2 regions of the Clostridium sp. X genome follow, and region 1 is predicted to be linked to the other one. Evidence: riboswitches for the same ligand, from Rfam matches in the RefSeq annotation. Region 1 holds a riboswitch; the other holds the start of a gene.
The links. A riboswitch is a leader RNA that binds a small molecule or an ion and turns the genes downstream of it on or off. The one in region 1 is predicted to bind S-adenosylmethionine.
Positions count from the first base shown of each region.

Region 2: it holds a riboswitch for S-adenosylmethionine, as region 1 does, so the genes downstream of both, ACX0KU_RS15155 (methionine ABC transporter ATP-binding protein) here and ACX0KU_RS07605 (O-acetylhomoserine aminocarboxypropyltransferase/cysteine synthase family protein) in region 1, are expected to answer to the same signal.

Region 1 is NZ_CM146912.1:1,481,444-1,487,140, reverse strand. It holds gene ACX0KU_RS07610 (cell shape-determining protein) at 1-306, opposite strand, end outside; gene ACX0KU_RS07605 (O-acetylhomoserine aminocarboxypropyltransferase/cysteine synthase family protein) at 427-1,704, opposite strand; SAM riboswitch class I at 1,817-1,923, opposite strand; gene asnA (aspartate--ammonia ligase) at 1,980-2,999, opposite strand; gene ACX0KU_RS07595 (Ig-like domain-containing domain) at 3,246-4,616, shown strand; gene ACX0KU_RS07590 (DRTGG domain-containing protein) at 4,705-5,697, opposite strand, start outside.
Region 2 is NZ_CM146912.1:3,011,567-3,017,263, forward strand. It holds gene corA (magnesium/cobalt transporter CorA) at 1-732, shown strand, start outside; gene ACX0KU_RS15145 (MetQ/NlpA family ABC transporter substrate-binding protein) at 798-1,613, opposite strand; gene ACX0KU_RS15150 (methionine ABC transporter permease) at 1,683-2,324, opposite strand; gene ACX0KU_RS15155 (methionine ABC transporter ATP-binding protein) at 2,327-3,283, opposite strand; SAM riboswitch class I at 3,358-3,473, opposite strand; gene ACX0KU_RS15160 (ferritin-like domain-containing protein) at 3,541-3,999, opposite strand; gene ilvB (biosynthetic-type acetolactate synthase large subunit) at 4,040-5,697, opposite strand, start outside.

The sequences.
Region 1 (5,697 bases):
AGTTCTATATTTACCTGAATTAAAAATACCAAGAGTAGATCCTATTTGGAATACTAACAAAATAAAAGTAATTACAGATATCCAAATTACCTTTTTAATCTGAAACTTATAAACAAGTAAAGTTGCCATAATTAAAAGTGCTATTACTTGAATTACTATTAAAGTACTTATAAAGTTTAAAGATAGCACTGGCATTGTAATATATCCTAAAATCAATGTGACTATAACTAGTATTACGGTTATAGCTATAGCTACAGTCTTTTTACTTGATACCTTCGATTTATTTATTGTTTTTCCTTTATTCATAATTTCCCCCAATATTAAAGACCTTATTATATCTTATACTATACCATATTATAAGATATAAAACTATTGGGACTTTATGCCTAAGAAAGCCCTGTATTCAACCGAATACAGGGCTTTTTATTATATTTGTGCTAAAGCATTTTCAATATCATTAATTAAATCATCTATTCCTTCAATTCCAACGGAAACTCTTATAAGTTCTGGATTAACTCCAGCTTGTCTTTGGCTTTCTTCATCTAATTGTTGATGTGTTGTAGATGCTGGATGTATTACAAGAGATTTAGCATCTCCTACATTTGCAAGGAGTGAGAAAATTTCTAATGAATTTATAAATTTCACACCGCTTTCTAATCCACCCTTTACTCCGAAAGTAAATATAGCTCCAGCTCCTTTTGGAAGATACTTCTCTGCAAGAGTTTTATATTTGCTATCAGCTAAACCTGGGTAGTTTACCCACTCAACTTTAGGGTGATTACTTAAATATTCTGCAAGCTTTTTAGCATTCTCTACATGTCTTTCTACTCTAAGCGATAATGTTTCAAGACCTATTAATAATTGGAAAGAGTTAAATGGAGATATACATGCTCCTGTATCTCTTAATAATGCAGTTCTAAGTCTTAAGATATAAGCTGCTTCTTTAAAAGCTTCATAGTAAGAAAGTCCGTTATAGCTCTTATCCGGTTCAACAAGTTTTGGGAACTTACCATTATTCCAATCAAACTTTCCTGAGTCTACTACTATTCCCCCTATAGATGTACCATGACCTCCTATATACTTTGTAGCTGAATGTACTACAATATCTGCTCCAAATTCAAATGGTCTGCAAAGGTATGGAGTTGCAAAAGTATTATCTATAATTAGCGGAACTCCATTTTTATGAGCAACGTCTGCTATGGCTTCTATATCACATATATTAATTCCTGGATTTCCTATTGTTTCTATAAATACTGCTTTAGTTTTTTCTGTTATAGCCTTTTGAAAATTTTCTACATTTTCTGGATCTACAAAGTTAACCTTAATTCCAAAGTTAGGTAAAGTATTTTCAAATAAAGAATAAGTACCACCATATATTGTAGATGCTGCTACAATTTCATCTCCGCTACCAGCAATATTTAAGATAGCATATGTTATAGCTGCCATTCCTGATGCCGTTGCAACTGCTCCAACCCCACCTTCTAATAAAGTAACTCTCTTCTCAAAAACATCTGTAGTTGGATTCATGATACGAGTATAAATATTTCCAAACTTCTTTAAACCAAATAAATCAGCTGCATCTTGTGTATCTTCAAATACATAAGAAGTTGTTTGATATAGTGGTACAGCTCTTGATTTTGTTACAGCATCTATTTCTTGCCCACCGTGTAATTGAATTGTTTCAAAAGATAATTGTTTTGTCATTTTTAATTGCCCCCTTAGTAATTTCGTTACAGAAACTCCTTGTCTATTTTGCCCCGATAAAATAAAAAAATCTTTCTGTAGATAAGCTACAGAAAGATTTTAATCTCTCAGTTCCTTATCTTCCAGGTATAAATACCTGCTGGATTTAGCACCTTAAAACATTGCTGTTTAGGTTGCCGGACGTCATCGGGCCAGTCCCTCGGTCACTCTTGATAAGAAGTTCCGTATTTAATTTATCTAATAATAACAAGCTTTTCATAGTTTGTCAATAAGTTTTATAATAATTGTATTCCTGATTCTTCACACTCTTTTATAATGTCTTCTGACCATATAGAAGATTGAACTTCACCTATATGAGCTTTTCTTAAGAAAAACATACATATTCTTGATTGACCAATTCCCCCACCCATTGTTAAAGGAAGTTTATCCTCTACAAGCATTTTGTGGAATTCTAATTCTATTCTTTCCATACAACCTTCTTTTTCTAATTGAGATACTAATGATTCTTTATCTACTCTAATACCCATAGAAGAAAGCTCAAAAGCGCACTCTAAAAGAGGATTCCAAAATACAATATCTCCATTTAATTGCCAATCATCATAATCTGGTGCTCTTCCATCATGTTTTTCGCCTGATGCTAATTTATCTCCTATTTTCATTATAAAGACTGCACCTTTATCTTCTGCTATTTTATTTTCTCTTTCTTTAGCAATTAAACCAGGATACATATCTTCTAACTCTTGAGTAGTTATAAATGTAATCTTTTCTGGTAATATTTTATCTATCTCAGGATATTTGCTATTGATAAATTCTTCAGTAGCTTTGAACACTTCATATATCCCTTCTACTGTACCTTTTAGTTTATCAATAGTTCTGTCTTCTTTGCTTATAACCTTTTCCCAATCCCATTGGTCTACATACATAGAATGAAGGTTATCTAACTCTTCATCTCTTCTTATAGCATTCATGTCTGTATAAAGGCCTTCTCCTGAAGTAAAACCATATCTATATAATGCCATTCTCTTCCATTTAGCTAATGAATGTACTATTTGTATTTCTTCATCTTTAATATCTAATGCATCAAAACCTACTGGTCTTTCTACTCCATTTAAATTGTCATTAAGTCCTGTAGATGCCTTTACAAATAAAGGTGCTGATACTCTAGTTAAATTTAATTTATATGCAAGCTCTCTTTCAAAATAATCTTTAAGCTTTTTTATTGCTATTTCTGTTTTTCTTAAATCTAAGCTTGAATGATAAGCTTTAGGAATTATAACCTTTTTAACAGTTTCCATATTTCCTGCCCCCAAATCCCAATATTTTAAATATCTAATTCATTAAAAATTATAACCTCTTTATTGTAGTTTTTCAATATATTTTACGTTATTTTATCAAGATATTAATATTAAAGCCTCAAATTTTATAATCAATAAATTTCTAGTAAATAAGAGTGGTTTTTTTATGAATTCAAAAAAATTCCCTTATAATTATTCAACTATAGTATACTTAACATAGTAAATAAGTTATGAGAAGGTGTTAATTTGAAATCTAATAACAGAACTACTAAACTTGTATCTTTATCTTTTATTTTAGTATTTACAATAAATATTTTTTTTATGAATACTTCCACTAAAGCCCAGCCTGTAAATGTAGAAATTCCAAGCATAGAGAATAAGGAAATTCTTGAAAAACAATTTATAAATCCTAGTAATACAAAGGAAAAATCACGTTTGTATTACCTTAAGGATATCGATTCTAAAACTCCTGTTATCTTTTTTTGTCATGGGTATGGTGGGTCAGATCCTAATTTATATAAAAATTTAATCAATCATATCGTAAGCCAAGGCTATATAGTTGTTTATATACCTTATCCTATTATTCCTTTACCTATTAATAAAACAGTAATAGAAGAAAAATATACTATATTATGGGATGGTATTGAAGAATCAGTAAAATCATATGGAGATTTAATGGATCTAACAAAGATAGGATTTGTTGGGCACTCCTTTGGTGCCGGCGCACTCCCTGCACTTACTTATAAAGCTATAGAGAGTAATAACTGGGGTACATCTGGCGCTTTTATGTATATGTTGGCTCCTTGGTATTCTTATCAAATAACTCAAGAGCAATTAAGTAACTTTCCAAAACAGACTAAACTAATAATGGAAGTTTTCAACGATGATGTTACTAATGATCACAGAATGGCAAAAGATATATTTGAAAATATTAGTATACCAAATAGTGAGAAGGACTTTATTAATCTGTATAGTTCTTATAACTCTAATCTAGTGGCACTAGCAAGTCACGGGGTTCCTCTTAACAATGACTATGAACCAGATATGTATAAAGCCTTAGATAAATATGGCATTTATAATCTCTTCGATGGATTAGCTATGTACAGCTTTAATAAAGATTTAGAAAGTAAGAAAATAGCTTTAGGGAATGGTAGTAAAAATCAAATATACATGGGCACATGGGCTGATGGAAAAAAATATAGAGACCTCCAGGTTACAGATTTCCCAGTGCTAACCAAATCACAATCTTTCTATACGTATAGCTGGGATAGTCCCTTAAATCCTAGAAGAAATGAAAGTTATTTCACCGATGAGAGTGATGGCTTTATATATATAAATAAAGAATCTGTAAGCACCAACAAGGAATGGAAAATAAATTTTAATTCTGAAATCGATGCTACCTATTTAGATGATACTAGTATAAACCTCTATAATAGCGCCGGAAAACCTGTTCTGTTTAATATGATTACTACTGACAACAATACATCAATTAAAATCATTCCACTACAGCCTTACGATTATGGAGAGACCTATTCCCTTTATATTAATAAAGGTATGTTCTCCTCTAAAGGTGCTTATCTAAATAAAAGCTATATTCTCACCTTTACAGTTAGATAATTCATATAACAATAGTAAAAAAGGTACCTTTGAGTTAACTCTTTACTCTCGGTACCTTTCTTTTGAACTTAATTATAGGTTTCTGATTTTATCTCAATATACTAGCAGAAAGCATAGCTTTTGCTATTAATTTCTTTTTATTATACATATTCATCTCAACCTTACAAAAGTTTCTTCCTATATCAATAATCTGTGCATCTATATGTATTATACTATCCATTTGTATCGGTTCTATAAAGTATGTAGAAATACTATCTACTCTTATATTTTCATTACTTTTCCGCCTCAATGTTGCTATACCTATTGTAGAAAGTAACATATTTAGCGAACTCCAAGACGCTGTACCCATATGGTCTAGCATTTCAAGTTTTATCTTACCTGTAAACCTTATTAAATCTTCTTGAACCTCTTGTTCAAAGCTTTTAAGAATTATATCTTCTAAAGTCTCCCCTACTTGAGGTTGTCTTGCTATATAATGGAGAGCTTTTATTACATCATCTCTTCCTACAATTCCTACAAGCTTTTTTCTTCTAACTACAGGACAAATCTCTATACCTTCCCATCCCATAATATGTGCTGCATAAGAAACTGTAGTTTTCTCTGTAACATTTATAGGATCTTTGCTCATTATTTTACTTATTAGAACATCATTACTGCTATCCCTTGGCAAATCCTTTATTGTCACAATGCCTACAACATTCATACCATCATCTACTACTGGATATCTTTCACGCCCTGTTTCAGAGATCATTTGCCTTAAAAAGCTAACAGTTTCATTTTCTTTTATGTAATTAACTTTTGTTTTCATTATATCTTCTACTAGGATTATTTCCTTCTTAATTAAATTTTCAGATATAGCTTTACTAATAGTAGTAGCTACAGTAAAGCTATCATAGCTTGAAGATATTATAGGCAAGTTTTTACTATCTCCCAACTTTTTAATGTTGTCACTACATGTAAAGCCTCCAGTTATAAGCACAGCACATTCATTTTCTAAGGCCACCCTTTGAATATCTTCCCGATTCCCTACTATCACTATACACCCAGGCAACATGTATCTTTTTGCCTCATTAAGCTGCAT
Region 2 (5,697 bases), 1.5 Mb from region 1:
GTTCTTAAGATGCTCTATTACGATAAATTCTCTAAAGAAATAAAGTCTGAACAAGTTAGTTTCGTATTATTTGATGATTGTCTTATTTCCTTTCAGGAATTTCCTGGAGATGTCTTTGATAATATAAGAAACAGACTTGAGACTAATAAAAATAATATAAGAAGTAAGGGTTCCGACTATCTGCTTTACTCCTTAATAGATGCTATAGTAGATAGTTATTTTAATATATTTGAAAGTATAGGAGATGTTTTAGATAAAATCGAAAATAATCTTATGAATAACCCTACCAAAAGCTTACTATCAGATATATACAACCTTAAGAGAGATATAATTTTTCTTCGAAACTCTGTATGGCCCCTTAGGGAAATTGTAAGTACCTTAATCAAGGATGAACATATCTTAATTGACGAAAAAACTACCATATATTTAAGGGACGTTTATGATCATATCATTCAAATTATAAATGTAATTGAAACTTATAGAGATATTTTATCTGGAATGCTTGATATTTATCTTTCAAGCATGAGTAATAAAACTAATGAAGTAATGAAAGTTTTAACGGTATTCTCTACTATTTTTATCCCTCTTACATTTTTAACAGGTATTTATGGTATGAACTTTCACTATATGCCTGAGCTTAGTTTTAAGTATGGGTACCCGATTTTTTGGATTATTACCATTGCATTAATTTTATTTATGATAAATTATTTCAGGAAAAAAAATTGGTTCTAAAAAAAGGTCATGTTATGAGTAATTTACATAACATGACCTTTTAATCGTAGATTTGGGATATCTGCTTAGAATGCTGGAACTATTGCTCCCTTATATTCTTCTTCTATAAACTTTTTGATTTCTGGTGAGTTAATTGCTTCAGTTAAAGCTTTTATATATTCCTTATCTTTGTTATCTTCTTTAACAGCTAATATATTAGCATAAGGAGAATCCTTAGATTCAATTGCAAGAGCATCATTTGTAGGATTTAATCCTGCTGGTAGTGCATAGTTTGTATTAATAACTGCTGCATCTACATCTTTTAAAGTTCTTGGAAGTTGTGCTGCTTCTAATTCTTGTATTTTTATATTTTTAGGATTTTCTGTAATATCTAATTTAGTTATTAGTGCTCCTTCTTTAAATTTAAGAATTCCTTCTCTTTCAAGTAGTCTTAAAGCTCTAGCTTCATTTGTTGGATCATTTGGCACTGCAATAGTCGCTCCATCTTTTATTTCTTTTAAATCTTTTAATTTTTCTGAGTATACTCCCATTGGCTCTAAGTGAACTTTAGTAGTATATGTTAAATGTGTCTTTTTTTCTTCATTAAACTTCTCTAAATAAGGAACATGTTGGAAGAAGTTAGCATCTAATTGACCATCTTCAACAGCAGTATTAGGAATTACATAATCATTAAATACTTTGATTTCTAAAGTATAACCTTTTTTCTCAAGTATTGGTTTTACTTTTTCTAAAATTTGAGAGTGTGGTTCTGGAGTTGCTCCAACTACTATTTTCTTCTTTTCTTCTGGCTTAGCCGCTTCTTTATTTCCGCAGCCTGTAAGTCCGATAGCACCTAAAACCACTGTACTTGCTAATAAAACTGATAAAATTCTTTTTTTCATTTATAATTCCCCCTTATTATTTATTAATTCTTTTATATTTTATAAATTACTATAAATAGTATTTTATATTTATCTGTTTACCTTTTTATATATTAGTGTTCCTATTGTCTGAATAGCTTGAACAAGTACTATTAAAACTATTACTGTAGCTATTAGAACATCTGTTTTAAACATCTGATATCCATATCGCATAGCTACATCTCCAAGTCCGCCAGCTCCAATTGCACCTGCCATTGCAGAAAATCCCACTACAACTATGGCTGTAAGGGTTATCCCTGAAACAATAGAAGGTAGGGCTTCCGGAAGCATAATTTTAAATACAATTTGAGAAGTACTTGCTCCAAAGGACTTTGCAGCTTCTATTACTCCTTTATCTACTTCTTTAAGTGCTGATTCTATTACTCTTGTCACAAAAGGAGCGCAACCAATAGTTAATGGTACTATTGCTGCAGTCGTTCCAATGTAAGTTCCCAATAAAAGTCTTGTAAATGGTATTAGTAATATTAATAAAATGATAAATGGAAAAGATCTTAACACATTTATAATCATATCTAGAGTGTTATATACTGGCTCATTTGGCTTTAATCCATTTTTATCAGTAATAATCATTATAATTGCTGGTACAAAACCTATTAAAACTGCTAAAAATGTAGAAATTAAAACCATATACAGGGTTTCTCCAAGTGCTGGAATTAAAATATTAGTCAACATATCTATAGAACCTCCCAATGTACATTTTTCTCATTAAGATAAGAAGAAACTATATGTTTTTTTTCTTCTGGCACATTTATTACTAAGCTTCCAAGTACACCAACACTAAATTTTTCAAGTTTTCCCCAAACAATAGAAAAATCTATATCTAATTCTCTAGCCATAGAGGTTATTATACTATTTTGACTTAGCTCTTTTGGGAAGAATATTTTTATGTTTACTCCTTCTGTTGGGAGTACATCTTCTTCACCTAATAAATTTTCCATTTCCTTAGTTGGATTTAAGAAAACTTCCTCTACTTTTCCAGCCTGAATTACTCTTCCGCCTTCCATTAAAGCTACCTTTGTACAAGCTTCTTTTATAACTTCCATTTGATGAGTAACTATAATAACTGTTATGCCTAATTTTTCATTTATTTCTCTAAGTAATTGTAGTATAGATTTTGTAGTTTTAGGATCAAGGGCTGAAGTTGCCTCATCACACAGTAAAATACTTGGCTGAAGAGTTAATGCTCTTGCGATAGCAACTCTTTGTTTTTGTCCTCCACTAAGCTCTTTAGGCCTGCTATTAGCTTTATCCTCTAGTCCAACAAGAGCCAGTAGTTCTTTTACTCTTTTATCTATATCTTCTTTACTATATCCCCAGGTTTCTAGTGGCAAGGCAACATTTTGCCATACATTTCTTCTATTTAATAAACTAAAGTTCTGAAATATCATTCCTATATCTTTTCTAAACTCTCTAATTTCTTTTTCTTCAAGATCCTTTACTTCTCTACTACCTACTATTACATTTCCTGAATCATAGCTCTCAAGACCATTTATACATCGTAGCAGTGTAGACTTTCCAGCTCCACTATGTCCTATAATCCCAAAAATTTCTCCTTCTTCTATTTCTAAACTTACATCTTTTAAAACTTTATCTTCTCCAAAATATTTTACTATATTTTTTATCTCGATCATTGCTGCACCCCCTGCTACTTGTTGATAAAAAAATAAAGACCCAAGGATGTCCTTAGGTCTAAAATTCCTATGTATCCTCATCTTCCAGCTTTTGCTGCAGGATTTAGCACCATTGTATAAACTATAATATATACTTTATACCGGTTGCCGGGTTTCATCGGGCCAGTCCCTCCACCACTCTTGATAAGCTATATTCAATTCTTTGTTTATTATATTACTGTACAGAATAATTGTCAATAGAGTTTTAGAACTTTTTATTATTCCTCTATTTTTTCTAATTTATTCATAAGTTCAATTAAATCTTCCAAAAACTTTAAATGTTTCTTTTCTTCTTCAATAATATTTAACAAGATTTTTCTTTCTTCTTCAGTCTCTACTTCTTTTAACATTTTCTCGTATAAACTTATACTCTTTTTTTCATCTTCTGTCGCAGTTACATAAATATTAGTTTGAACTTTAGGTAAACTCTTTAGAAATTCTGTTTGACTCTTCCTTTCAAAAATACTTGTATATTTATTTAGATTACTTTCGACATTAACATTAATATCCATGTTTTTATTCATCAAACCTCTAAATATATTATAGTGTTTAGTTTCTTCTAGTGACAAAAACTCAAATATCTCTTTTAACCACTCATCCTTACAAGTCTTGGCTAGTTCCTTATAATAATTCCGTCCATCTTCTTCCATCTTCAAAGCAAATTCATATATACTCAAAACAATTCCTCCTAAATAGTTATCAAATTAATTTTATAGTCTAATACTCACTTATCATGTTGTTAATAACTTCTCCTGGAGCAACCATCGGAAATACTTTTTCTGAATAACTTATTTGACATTCTATGAGAACAGGTTCATTAAGCCCTAATGCATAATTTAATACCGCCTCTACTTCTTCTTCTTTTGTAACTCTAATTGACTTTATTCTATAAGCCTCACCAAGTTTTACAAAGTCAACTTCATCTTCAAATACAGTATGAGAAAATCTTTTGTCATAAAACATCTCTTGCCATTGATGAACCATCCCAAGACAGCTATTATTTAAAACCAACTGTATTATTGGAATTTTATATCTTGATATAGTAGCCAACTCAATAGAATTCATTTTAAAACTTCCATCCCCAGCTATATTTATAACCTTTTTTCCTGTATTTCCAAAATAAGCTCCAATAGCTGCTCCTAAACCAAATCCCATAGTCCCAAGTCCACCTGATGATATAAAAGTTCTTGGCTCCAAATACTTATAATATTGAGCTGCCCACATCTGATTTTGACCAACCTCTGTTGTTATAATGCATTTACCTTTAGTTATTTCGTATAGCTTTTCTATCACATATTGTCCACTTAATCCTTCATTTCTATTATATGATAGAGGATACTTTTCTTTCCACTCTTTAATTTGCGAATTCCAATCCCCATCAGATTTTTCATCTACAATTTTAGTTAAATCTTTCAATATAACTTTTACATCTCCACTTAAAGGAATATCTACTCTAATATTTTTCCCTAGTTCCTTTTCATCAATGTCTATATGAATTATTTTAGCATCCGGTGCAAATCCTTCAATCTTACTTGTTACACGATCATTAAACCTTGCTCCTATTGCAATTAATAGATCACATTTAGTTACCGCATAATTAGAACAACGTGTTCCATGCATTCCAATCATCCCAGTAAAATTTTTATGTTCTCCCGATATACTTCCAAGACCCATTAAACTACATGTAACAGGGGCCTTTATTTTCTCTGAAAATTTCACTAGTTCTTCATTGGCCTCTGAACTTATAATTCCACCGCCAGCATAGATTATAGGTTGCGATGATAAGTTTATAAGATCAGCCGCTTCTCTAATACTTCTTTCTAAATTTTCCCCAAAAGAACTGGTTACTCCTACTTCTTTTATATTATTAATTAATACTTTTGTATAATTCCCCATGGCTACTTGAATATCTTTAGGTATATCTACTAGTACAGGACCTTTCCTTCCGCTCTGTGCAATAGCAAAAGCCTCCTCTAAAATAAATATAAGCTCATTTACATCTTTTACTATAAAGTTCTTTTTTGTAATTGTAGATGTAATTCCAAGTATATCTACCTCCTGAAAAGAATCCTTAGTCAATAGAGGTTGAGCAACCTGCCCTGTTATTATAACCAACGGTACCGAGTCTCTATAGGCTGTTGCGATACCTGTAACTGTATTGGTTGCTCCTGGCCCTGAAGTCACAAGAACTACTCCTACTTTTCCCGTTGCTCTTGCATAACCATCTGCAGCATGTGCTGCCCCTTGTTCATGGGCAGTTAATATATGTCTTATATCTTTCTCATCATATAATGCATCATAAATTGGAAGAACAGCTCCTCCTGGGTAACCAAAAATAACTTCTACTCCTAATTCCTTTAAGCCTTCCAGTAAAA